DNA from 4 places in the Erwinia sp. AnSW2-5 genome. Region 2 is predicted to be linked to each of the others. Evidence: predicted binding sites of a transcription regulator. Region 2 holds the regulator's gene; each other region holds the start of a gene.
What was found. The regulator PurR, encoded in region 2, represses purine synthesis genes. The targets are predictions, from matches to a motif close to CANGCAAACGTTTGCNTG.
Positions count from the first base shown of each region.

Region 1: a site for PurR is predicted at 1,146-1,163, ahead of purT (formate-dependent phosphoribosylglycinamide formyltransferase). Genes of this name have one in related genera too.
Region 3: a site for PurR is predicted at 1,251-1,268, ahead of rbsD (D-ribose pyranase). Genes of this name have one in related genera too.
Region 4: a site for PurR is predicted at 1,639-1,656, ahead of ACFL9S_RS09300 (NCS2 family permease). Genes of this name have one in related genera too.

Region 1 is NZ_JBJGXA010000054.1:11,330-14,449, reverse strand. Features, by position in the region: gene ACFL9S_RS23290 (sugar phosphate isomerase/epimerase family protein) at 1-615, shown strand, start outside; gene ACFL9S_RS23285 (YebG family protein) at 770-1,066, opposite strand; gene purT (formate-dependent phosphoribosylglycinamide formyltransferase) at 1,205-2,383, shown strand; gene ACFL9S_RS23275 (bifunctional 4-hydroxy-2-oxoglutarate aldolase/2-dehydro-3-deoxy-phosphogluconate aldolase) at 2,430-3,068, opposite strand.
Region 2 is NZ_JBJGXA010000023.1:51,152-54,271, forward strand. Features, by position in the region: gene punR (DNA-binding transcriptional activator PunR) at 1-694, shown strand, start outside; gene purR (HTH-type transcriptional repressor PurR) at 691-1,716, opposite strand; gene ACFL9S_RS16030 (YnhF family membrane protein) at 2,023-2,100, shown strand; gene ACFL9S_RS16035 (C40 family peptidase) at 2,143-3,018, opposite strand.
Region 3 is NZ_JBJGXA010000036.1:5,691-8,810, reverse strand. Features, by position in the region: gene alsS (acetolactate synthase AlsS) at 1-1,070, shown strand, start outside; gene rbsD (D-ribose pyranase) at 1,280-1,699, shown strand; gene rbsA (ribose ABC transporter ATP-binding protein RbsA) at 1,708-3,120, shown strand, end outside.
Region 4 is NZ_JBJGXA010000010.1:228,006-231,125, reverse strand. Features, by position in the region: gene soxS (superoxide response transcriptional regulator SoxS) at 1-82, opposite strand, end outside; gene soxR (redox-sensitive transcriptional activator SoxR) at 175-636, shown strand; gene ACFL9S_RS09305 (glutathione S-transferase family protein) at 676-1,338, shown strand; gene ACFL9S_RS09300 (NCS2 family permease) at 1,786-3,120, shown strand, end outside.

The sequences.
Region 1 (3,120 bases), on a different contig from region 2:
GATGGCGCGCCAGAGAGCCTTCGTGAGGATAAACGCCATGAAGCCTTGCAGATGATGGCAACGGCGCAACGCCTTGGCGCATCAACGCTGCTGGTGCCTGCTTCCACGCATCCGCACTGCTGCGCGGAACGCATCGAAGCGGATCTCCGCTGGCTGGTGCAGCAGGCAGCGGATCGTGGCCTGCGCGTGGCCTATGAAGCAATGGCCTGGAGCCAGCATATCAATAATACCGCTCAGGCGTGGCAGCTTATCCAGCAGATTGACGCACCCAACCTTGGGCTGGTGGTGGATGCGTTTCATATTTTTGTGCGCCAGAGAACACTGGCAGATCTGGCTGGCATTCCGGCAGAAAAGATTTTCCTGGTGCAGCTGTCCGATCTGCATGAGCAGCCGGATGCACAGCATCTGGTCGATACTGCCCGGCATCACCGACTGTTACCGGGTGAGGGGCATTATCCACTGAAGGCGCTGTTAGCGCATTTACAGCAGATTGACTACGAGGGGCCAATTGGCCTGGAAGTGTTTAACGATCAACGCCATGCGGATGACCCGTATGAAACGGCACAGGCAGCGATGGCATCATTGAGCCATGTGCTGGATGGTTTGCAAGGCTGAGCTGCTGGCCGACCGAAACAGGATGATCTGAAAGACTGAGCTGCTGGCCGACCGAAAAAGAGGGTCGGCCACTACACGTAAAGTCGGCATACGCCACGTAGGGTTCGACCTTTTTTCCGGTCGAACCGCGCCGATGGTCAGCCATTACGGCGGGTTATACCGCGCGCAGCTTACCGTCATCAGAGGCGTCGCTGTCATCAGCCGCGTTGCTCTCTTCAGGCAGTTTGCCGGTACGGAGGATCTGTTGCAGAGCATCTCTGTTTTCTGCCATAAACAGCCCCAGCGCTTCACCCTGCTGCTCTTCCATTTCCAGTGGGCTGGCGGTCAGCCAGTCGGCAAAGACTTCCGCCAGGTCGAGCATTTTGTCGTAAGCATCGGCTTCTTTCTTGCTGGCAAATGTCATCTTTTCCTCACCTTTTCTGACGACAACGTATTTGATTTCAACAGCCATGATTTCCGTCCTGTTTAACTGTATTTTTATACAGTGTAGCAGCGTCGCTTTTTTCACTCAAGCGCAAAGTGCGGATGATTACGCAAACGTTTTCGTTTATACTTCGCGCGTTTTTTTCAATCCATTCAGGTAGAGATTATGACAACTCTTGGAACTGCGCTGCGCCCTAATGCAACCCGTGTAATGCTGTTGGGATCAGGTGAACTGGGCAAAGAAGTGGCGCTCGAATGCCAGCGTCTGGGTGTGGAAGTGATCGCCGTGGATCGCTATGCCGATGCCCCCGCGATGCACGTTGCCCACCGCAGCCATGTGATCAATATGCTGGATGGCGCTGCCCTGGCCGCACTGGTCGCCCAGGAAAAGCCGGACTTCGTGGTGCCGGAAATCGAAGCGATCGCCACCGATATGCTGATCGAACTGGAAAAACAGGGGCAGCACGTGGTGCCCACCGCACGTGCCGCGAAGCTGACCATGAACCGTGAAGGCATCCGCCGCCTTGCCGCAGAAGATCTGGCGCTGCCCACCTCCACCTACCGCTTTGCCGACAGCCGCGAGGCTTTCCTGGCGGCCGCCGATGAGATTGGTTTCCCGTGCATCGTCAAACCCGTGATGAGTTCTTCCGGTAAAGGACAGAGTTTTATCCGCGAAGCGGCACAGCTGGATGCTGCCTGGGAATATGCACAACAGGGTGGCCGCGCCGGTGCCGGCCGGGTGATCGTGGAAGGCGTGGTGAAGTTTGATTTCGAAATTACCCTGCTGACCATCAATGCCGTCGACGGCATCCACTTCTGCGCGCCTATCGGGCATCGTCAGGAAGAGGGTGACTACCGTGAATCCTGGCAGCCACAGCAGATGAGCGAGCTGGCGTTGAAACGTGCGCAGGATATTGCTGAAAAAGTAGTGAATGCACTTGGCGGTCGCGGCCTGTTTGGCGTTGAGCTGTTTGTTTGCGGTGATGAGGTGGTATTCAGTGAAGTGTCGCCACGCCCGCACGACACCGGCATGGTCACGCTGATCTCTCAGGACGTCTCCGAGTTCGCGCTGCATGTGCGCGCTTTCCTCGGCCTGCCCATTGGCGGCATCCGTCAGTACGGCCCGGCTGCGTCAGCGGTGATCCTGCCTGAGCTGGACAGTAACAATGTACAGTTTGCTAACCTGTCTGCCGCACTGGGTGCCGGGCTGCAACTGCGTCTGTTCGGTAAGCCAGAGATTCAGGGCAAACGTCGTCTTGGCGTGGCACTGGCAACAGGCAGTGACGTCGACGATGCGGTACAGCGTGCCATCAACGCCGCTGCCAGTGTAAAAGTCAGCGGCTGAAAAACCTGCTGATGATGCAAGGGGCGGAATTCCGCCCCTTGTTGTTTTATCGCGCCCCGGCCACGGCTTCCTGCGCCAGGCGGGTAATACGGTCGTAATCCCCCGCTTCCAGCGCATCAGCGGGCACCAGCCACGAACCACCAATACACAGCACGCTTTTCAGCGCCAGATAGTCGCGGTAGTTAGCAGGCGAGATCCCGCCCGTCGGGCAGAAACGCACCTGAGGGAAAGGCCCGCCAATCGCCTGTAAGGCTTTCACACCGCCGTTAGCTTCCGCCGGGAAGAATTTAAACTCGCGCAGACCATAATCAAGACCGGTCATCAATTCAGATACGGTGCTGATACCGGGGATCAACGGCACAGAACCGTCGACTGCCGCTCTGAGCAACGGCTCTGTCAGGCCAGGGCTGATGATAAACTGCGCGCCCGCATCGGTGACTTCTTTTAACTGCTGCGGGTTCAGCACGGTGCCAGCGCCAACAATTGCCTCAGGCACTTCTCTCACCATCGCCCTCAGGGCATCCATCGCGCAGGGCGTGCGCAACGTCACTTCCAGCACGCGCACACCGCCTGCCACCAATGCTTTTGCCATTGGAACAGCATGCTCAAGCTTGTTCACCACGATCACCGGCACAACCGGGCCCGTTTTCAGAATCTGTTCAGCGCTTGTTTTCCAGTTACTCATCAACGACGTTCTCCTGTCTGGCCTGCCTTCCGTCCTGGTGGATCGTAGCAGG
Region 2 (3,120 bases):
CACGCGCTGTCAGCAGGTGGCTAACGGCTGGCGCGGGCAAATCAATATTGCGGTCGACAGAATTGTACGCCCGGCACGCACCCGACAGCTGGTGGTGGATTTTTACCGGCATTTTCCCGACATGGAGCTGCACATCATGCCGGAAGTGTTCAATGGTGTGTGGGATGCACTGGCTGACGGCCGCGTCGATGTCGCGATCGGGGCGACTCAGGCGATCCCGGTGCGAGGACGTTTTGCTTATCGTGATATGGGAAGCCTTAACTGGCGCTGTGTGGTGAAAACGGCGCATCCGTTACTCAGCCATCAAGGGCCGTTAAGTGAGACGTTAATTCGTGAGTGGCCCTCGCTGGTGTTGGAGGACACCTCACGTGCGTTGCCGAAACGCACTACATGGACATTAGATAATCAGCGACGACTGGTGGTGCCAGACTGGGAAAGCGCGTTTGACTGCCTGCGCGCGGGGTTGTGTGTTGGGATGGTTCCGGGGCATTTTGCCCAGCCCTGGCTGCAACAGGGCGTGCTGGGAGAAGTGATTCTGACGTCATCCTTTCCCGACAGCCCCTGTTACCTCAGCTGGTCTGAACACAGCGCCTCACCGGCGCTGAGTTGGTTACTGGAGTATCTGGGCAGCACAGAAACCCTGAATGCAGAGTGGCTGAGCGAACAACCCGGTCCCTCGCTGTTGAGCGATTAACGGCGGTAGTCGCGGAAAGGACCATCGGCAACGGAACGGCGCTCAATCAGTGAAGGGTGAACTTCAATGGTTTGCGGATCTTCGCGCTTGCTGGTGATACGGTCCAGCAACATATCAAAAGCGGTTTCGCCCAGACGTTCTTTCGGCTGGTGGACAGTGGTCAGTGCAGGCGTGAAGTAGCGTGCGTTGCGCACGTTATCATAACCGATCACTGAAATATCCTGCGGCACGCGCAGACCCATTTCATCTGCTGCGCAAATCGCGCCCATGGCCATAATATCACCACCACAGAAAATGGCCGTCGGGCGCTGTTTTTGCGACAAAATCTGCTGCATGGCGCGATAGCCAGACTCAGGTTCAAAGTCACCCTGCACCAGCCATTCATCACGCAGTGTGATACCTGCTTCTGCCAGTGCTTTCAGGAATCCGGCATGGCGGCCACCGCCTGTATTACGCTCAAGCTGACCCGGAATTGCACCAATATCGCGGTGCCCACGTTCGATCAGATAACGCCCGGCCAGGTAACCGCCCTCAAAAGCATTATCAAGCACGGTATCCGTGAAATCACCGCGCGACTCGCCCCAGTCCATGACGACCATCGGAATATTACGGTTGTCTTCCAGCATGGAAATCAGCGTGTCGGGATATTCTGAACACATCACCAGCAGCCCATCGACGCGTTTCTGCGCCATCATTGACAGATAGGCCTGTTGTTTGTGCAGGTCATTGTGCGCATTGCCCAAAATCAACGTGTAGCCTTTGGCAAAGCAGCGGTTTTCTATTGCTTCAATGATCTCTGCAAAATAGGGCGCTTCACTGGATGTTGCCAGCAGGCCAATGGTTTTGGTGTGGTTGACCTTCAGACTTCGGGCTACGGCGCTGGGGGAGTAATGCAATTCTTTAATTGCAACCCATACCGCTTCGCGCGTCTCTTCGGCTACAAAGCGCGTTTTGTTAATCACATGGGACACGGTGGTGGTGGAAACACCGGCGCGCTTTGCCACATCCTTAATTGTTGCCATTAAAATCGTACTCCTGGTGTTATCATAATCTCTTGATAACTAATTGGTTAAACGTTTGCCTGGGTACAGCCATTCCTGCCCGACCAGAATTATTTTAGGTGCTGTCTCAAAGGGTCGGGAGGGGGGTGAATCGTCCGAAGAGTGACATGCAGTGCTGGCTTTTACACGTTGCCAACGGTGTTGCGCAACGTAATGAGGAATTCTAACAAGGCTGCGCACAGAAAACGAGATTTTTACGGGTAACTGTGGGAAAATCTGTTGGCTTACTAAAAACAAGGTTATTGAGGAGAGAGAATGAACACTGATATGAAAATGACTGCACTAACCGTTGTGGGTTCACTGTTGATGATTATTGCGTTTAGTTTTACCGCTGTGATGCATTAAGTTTTGCCAGGGAGGAGGAAACTCTTCCCGAACCTTCAGGCATTATCGAATCGTTTTAGGCGTCATCATCCGGCGCGCACCAATGTAGTGTTCCTGCCAGTAATCTTCGCTTAACGCACTGACCTGAATATCTTTACCGGTCCGTGGAGACTGAATAAATTTCCCACCACCCAGATAGACACCAACGTGATCAGCGGTGCCACGCCCGTTGATACGGAAGAAGACCAGGTCACCTTTCTCTAACTGATCGCGCTTAATCGAAGCCGCATCGCGCAGATGGAACATTTCATTGGCCGTACGCGGGATCTTAAACTTTACCAGATCCTTATAGGCGTACCACACCAGACCACTGCAGTCGAACCCGGTTTTCGGCGAGGTGCCACCCCATTGATAAGGTTTACCAAGCTGGCCCATCAGCTTGTTCATCGCCGTTTCACGCGCTTTCTGGTAGCGTGCGCGATGCGCTTTGCTGAGTTTGAGCGGGGCGTTGAGTGCATCGTTATCATCTTCGGCGGTTTTGCTGCCTGCACGCTGACGACCATAATGTTTTTTGTCCGCTTTTTTGCTGGCCGCAAGCTTTTTGCTCAGTGCTTTCTTTTCCACTTTCGCATTACGCACGGGGGCCGCTGCGCTGGTTTTTTTCTTCTCTTTCTCTTTCAGTTTTTTTGCCAGCAGGAGCCCGGCTGATTTAGAGGACTCTTTTTTAACAATTTCTTTGGCTTTTTTACTGGCAGGTTCTTTGATTTTTTTGGTCGAGGTGGCTTTTACCGGGCGGCGCTTACGGCGGTCATCTACACGCGCAGTGTTGCTGTCGGCTTTTTGCTGTTTTGCATTAATAGGGGTATGTGGCGATGCGTGCGCCATGTTGAAAAACAACTGGGTGAAAGCCAGTATGAAGAGCGTGATGAGTAAACGCATCGTTCCCATTAACAGTTTGTGCGCTACAAAAGACAGCAACGCGGTCAGAAAAGAGATTTCTGCGGTTATGCAGAAGGTTGGGCCAATTCTAATCTAACTTCT
Region 3 (3,120 bases), on a different contig from region 2:
TCGCACAGGCGAAAAACCCGGTGCTGCTGCTGGGCCTGATGGCCAGCCAGCCCGCTAACAGTGATGCACTGCATCAGCTGCTGGAGCGTAGTCATATTCCGGTCACCAGCACATATCAGGCGGCAGGGGCGGTGCGCCAGGAGCATTTTTCCCGTTTTGCCGGGCGCGTCGGGCTGTTTAACAATCAGGCGGGCGACCGGTTGCTGCGTGAAGCCGACCTGATTATCACCATTGGCTACAGTCCCGTGGAGTATGAACCCGCAATGTGGAACAGCGGCAACGCCACGCTGGTGCATATTGATGTGTTACCCGCCGATACCGACAACTGTTATCAGCCGGATGCCGAGCTGGTGGGGGATATTGCCGCCACGCTGGATAAACTGACGGCGCGTATTCGCGGCCCGTTAACCCTCAGCCCGCAGGCGGCCGCGATCCTCAGTGACCGCCAGCAGCAGCGTGAACTGCTGGCGCTGCGCGGTCATCAGTTGAATCAGTTTGCTCTGCATCCTTTGCGTATCGTGCGTGCCATGCAGGACATCATTAACAGTGATGTCACCCTGACGGTGGATATGGGCAGTTTCCATATCTGGATCGCCCGTTATCTTTACAGCTTCCGTGCCCGTCAGATCATGATCTCCAACGGTCAGCAAACCATGGGCGTTGCGCTGCCCTGGGCAATCGGTGCCTGGCTGGTTGACCCGTCTCGCAAAGTGGTCTCGGTCTCCGGGGATGGCGGGTTCCTGCAATCGAGTATGGAGCTGGAAACGGCGGTACGGTTGGGGGCGAACCTGCTGCATATCATCTGGGTGGATGAGTGCTACAACATGGTGGCGATGCAGGAAGAGAAGAAATACCAGCGGGTTTCCGGGGTGAAATTCGGTCCGATTGATTTTAAAGCCTATGCCAAGTCGTTTGGTGCCGCGGGTTTTGCTGTGGAAAGCGCAGACATGCTGGAACCGACGTTGCGTAAAGCAATGGACGTGCAGGGGCCCGCAGTCGTGGCTATTCCGGTGGACTACGCTGATAACCACCTGCTGATGGGCCAGTTACATCTCAGCCAGATTTTGTGAAGGCTGCCATACCCTCCACGCGTTCAATACATTCATTACTGGCCCTTTACCGGTAACATTAAAGGGCCATTTTTTGCCTTAAAACAAATCCCTTCACGGCGTCAGCGAAACGTTTCGATGGCGATCACATTTTCAACATCTGATGATTGTTTTCCCCCGGCCATTTCTTAAACTGCTACTCAGCGAAACGTTTCGCTCTGGAGTGAATAATGAAAAAAGGCACCTTACTGAATTCTGATATCTCGTCCGTGATTTCACGTCTCGGTCATACTGACAGCATCGTGATTGGCGATGCCGGCCTGCCGGTCCCACAGGGTCCGCAGCGTATCGATCTGGCGTTAACGCATGGAATTCCGACATTTTTACAGGTTACCCAGGCGGTCACCAGCGAGATGCAGGTCGAGAGTGCCATCATTGCGGAGGAAATTAAGCAGCATAACCCGCAACTTCATAGTGAACTGATCGCCCTGCTCGACTTACTGCAACAACACCAGGGTAATTTAATCAGTATCAGTTATGTCAGTCACGAACAGTTCAAACACCAGACTCAGCGTAGTCAGGCCGTCATTCGCAGCGGAGAGTGCTCTCCGTATGCGAATGTCATCCTGATCGCTGGCGTGACCTTCTAGAGGCTGTTATGCAACCTTTACTGCAATTAAAAGGCATTGATAAAGCCTTCCCGGGCGTCAAGGCGCTGTCGGGTGCGGCGCTCTCTGTTTATCCTGGCCGCGTGATGGCGCTGGTGGGTGAGAACGGTGCAGGCAAATCGACCATGATGAAAGTGCTCACCGGGATCTACGCCCGTGATGCGGGCACGTTTGAATGGCTGGGTCAGGAAACCACCTTTAACGGACCGAAAGAGTCGCAGGAAGCCGGGATCGGCATTATCCATCAGGAACTGAACCTGATCCCCCAGCTGAGCATTGCGGAAAACATCTTCCTGGGTCGCGAATTTGTTAACCGTTTTGGCCGCATCCAGTGGAAAAAGATGCACGCCGAGGCGGATGCCTTACTGAAACGCCTGAATCTGCGCTTTAGCAGCCATAAGCTGGTCGGCGATCTGTCTATCGGTGACCAGCAGATGGTGGAGATTGCCAAGGTACTGAGCTTCGAGTCAAAAGTGATCGTCATGGATGAGCCGACGGACGCGCTGACCGATACCGAAACCGCTTCGCTGTTCCGGGTGATCAACGAGCTGAAAGCGCAGGGCTGCGGCATTGTTTATATCTCCCATCGCATGAAAGAGATTTTTGAGGTCTGCGATGACGTCACCATTTTCCGCGACGGCCAGTTTATTGCAGAACGTGAAGTGGCCCAGCTGACGGAAGAGTCGCTGATTGAAATGATGGTCGGTCGTAAGCTGGAAGAGCAGTATCCACGCCTGGATAAAGCACCGGGTGAGATTCGCCTGAAGGTTGAGCATCTCAGTGGTTCCGGCGTTGAGGACGTCAGTTTTACGCTGTGTAAAGGCGAAATTCTGGGTGTGGCCGGGCTGATGGGCGCGGGTCGTACCGAACTGATGAAAGTGTTGTACGGCGCTTTGTCGCGCAGCGGCGGCACGGTGACGCTGGACGGTAAAACCGTCTTTGCGCGCACCCCGGAAGAGGGGCTGGCGAACGGTATCGTCTATATCTCTGAAGATCGTAAGCGTGATGGCCTGGTGCTGGGCATGTCGGTGAAAGAGAACATGTCACTGACCGCCCTCAACTACTTTAGCTATGGCGCGGGCCGCCTGAAACATGCGGAAGAGCAGCAGGCGGTCGGCGACTTTATCAAGCTGTTCAACGTTAAAACGCCGTCAATGAATCAGCCGATTGGCTTGCTCTCTGGTGGTAATCAGCAAAAGGTGGCTATTGCCCGTGGGCTGATGACGCGGCCGAAAGTGCTGATCCTCGATGAGCCAACGCGTGGCGTTGATGTTGGCGCGAAAAAAGAGATTTATCAGCTGATTAACCAGTTTAAACAGGAAGGGTTGAGCATCATTCTCGTCTCCTCCGAAATGCCGGAAGTGCTGGGTATGAGTGACCGCGTGCTGGTGATGCACGAAGGT
Region 4 (3,120 bases), on a different contig from region 2:
CCGCCACTTCATCAATCGACAGAGTCTTTTCCAGATTGTTGTCGATCCAGTCAGTCAGGGTGCTGATGATGTCGTCATGCATACACTTTTTCTCCCAGGTCTCTGTGTCAATAGGTCGCGAACTCAATGGAAGCTGAGTATAATTCCTCAAGTTAACTTGAGGTAAAGTGCTAAATGAAAAAAAATCTTAGCAATCCCAACAAACGCGAACTGACCCCCGGCGACGTGGCGCAGCGTTGCGGTGTGGCAGTCTCGACGCTGCATTTCTATGAAAGCAAAGGATTAATCAGCAGTTTCCGCAATCCCGGCAACCAGCGGCGCTACACGCGTGACGTGCTGAGGCGTGTGGCGGTGATCAAAATTGCTCAGCGCATCGGCATCCCACTTGCCACCATCAGCGACAGCCTGATGCAGTATTCCCCTGGTAAGCGTATGACGACAAAAGAGTGGGCGGTGTTGTCGCAGCAGTGGCGCGATGAACTGGACCGGCGCATTGAAACGCTGACGCACCTGCGGGACGATCTGGACGGCTGCATCGGCTGTGGTTGTTTATCGATGGAAGATTGCCCGCTGCGTAACCCGAACGACCGCCTGAGCGAGCAGGGCACCGGGGCGATCCTGCTGGATGTGAAATGATCCTGGTCTTCTATACTGATGTTTTACTCAGGAGCACATATGATCACCGTACACCATCTGAATAATTCACGATCGCAGCGCGTGCTGTGGCTGCTGGAAGAGTTGAACGTCCCCTACCAGATCAAACGTTATCAGCGTGAGGCCAGCATGCTGGCACCACCGGCGCTGAAAAAAGTGCATCCGTTGGGCAAATCCCCGGTGATCACCGATGAAAATCGCGTAGTGGCGGAGTCTGGCGCGATCCTGGAGTATCTGGAAGCGCGGTATGACGCGGAAGGTTTGCTGAAACTTTTCGATGAAGAAGAGGTGATCCAGTCGCGTTACTGGCTGCACTATGCGGAAGGATCGCTGATGCCGTTGCTGGTGATGAAGCTGATCTTCAGCCGGATGGGCAAAGCCCCGGTGCCCTGGCTGTTACGCCCCATCGGCAGCGCCTTTGGTCAAGGGGTTCAGAAGGGCTACCTCGACCCGCAGATCGCCACCCATCGCCAGTTTATCGAACAACATCTTGCGCAAAATGCGTGGTTTGCCGGGAGTCGCTTCAGCATTGCGGATGTGCAGATGAGTTTTCCGCTGCAAGCGCTCACCGCACGCGGGGGAGCCGCCGACAGCCCGGCTATCCAGGCCTGGCTACAGAAGGTACAAAGCCGTGCGGCCTGGCAGCGTGCGCTCCAACAGGGCGGTGAAGTTCGCCTCGACTGAATGCTTTTCTTTTGTGGCGTGAAAAACGGTTCATCCCATCATCGTCGGCAGTCCGTCATAAGAAAGCGCTATTAGAGTGCGCGGGGCGCTGCCGCTACGCTGAGAGCAGACGGGTGTGTAAATCAATAATTATGCAAATTTATGCGTGAAGAAGTGTTGAAAATGCACCATTAAACACAGGATAATCGTTTGCGTATTCATACTCGTCATATTTCAGGCCGCAGAGGCGCTGGCTTCACTCGCCTGCGACCTGAACTATTTAGCGTATCAGCACAGCAATTAAGCGTTTTTTTGCGTGGAATAGTAAACGTTTGCCTTTATCCGGTCTGCACCTCGCCCTGAGGTTTTTGTACCGCGTATATTGCGCCAGGGATGCAAACGTCGACTACCGCTGGCACATAGTGGTACCACGCAGCGATAACTCATAAGAAATCTCAGGGGATTACGATGTCAGCTCCTTCTCAACCGGCCAGCGGCTCTTTAGACGCCTGGTTCAAAATTTCTGCGCGCGGTAGCAGCGTCCGTCAGGAAATCCTGGCAGGTCTGACGACCTTCCTGGCGATGGTCTATTCCGTGATTGTGGTGCCCTCAATGCTGGGCAAAGCAGGCTTCCCGCCAACGGCGGTCTTTGTGGCGACCTGCCTGGTGGCCGGGTTTGGTTCACTGTTGATGGGATTGTGGGCCAATTTGCCGCTGGCGATTGGCTGTGCTATCTCGCTGACGGCGTTCACCGCTTTTAGCCTGGTGCTGGGCCAGCAGATCAGCGTACCGGTTGCGCTGGGTGCCGTGTTCCTGATGGGCATCCTGTTTACCCTGATCTCAGCAACCGGCATTCGTGCCTGGATACTGCGTAACCTGCCGATGGGCGTGGCGCACGGCACGGGCGTGGGTATCGGTCTGTTCCTGCTGCTGATTGCCGCTGACGGCGTTGGCCTGGTAGTGAAAAACCCAGGTCCTGGCCTGCCGGTGGCGTTGGGTCACTTCCCGTCGTTCCCGGTGGTGATGACGCTGGTCGGGCTGGCGGTGATTTTTGGTCTGGAGAAACTGCGCGTGCCTGGCGGTATCCTGTTGACGATTATTGCCATCTCGGTGCTTGGCCTGATCTTTGACCCGGCAGTGAGCTATAAGGGGCTGTTCGCGATGCCAAGCCTGAGTGATGCGCAGGGTAACTCGCTGGTGTTTAGCCTGGATATTCTCGGGGCATTAAAACCGGCGGTGCTGCCAAGCGTACTGGCGCTGGTGATGACGGCGGTGTTTGATGCCACCGGCACCATTCGTGCGGTAGCCGGGCAGGCGAACCTGCTGGATAAAGACAATCAGATCATCAACGGCGGCAAGGCCCTGACGACGGACTCACTGAGCAGCATTTTCTCAGGTCTGGTCGGCGCTGCGCCCGCAGCCGTTTACATTGAGTCGGCAGCCGGAACGGCAGCAGGCGGCAAAACGGGTCTGACGGCGATTGTGGTGGGCGTGCTGTTCCTGATGATCCTGTTCCTGTCGCCGCTGGCGTATCTGGTTCCGGGTTATGCCACTGCACCTGCGCTGATGTATGTCGGCCTGCTGATGTTAAGCAACGTCTCTAAAATCGATTTCAGTGATTTTGTTGATGCGATGTCAGGTTTGCTGGCGGCAGTATTTATCGTTCTGACCTGTAACATCGTGACCGGCATTATGCTCGGTTTCGGTTCACTGGTGATTGGCCGCATCTTTGCCGGTGAATGGCGCAAGCTGAATGTCGGCACCGTACTGATTGCGGTAGCACTGGTCGCTTTCTATACCTGC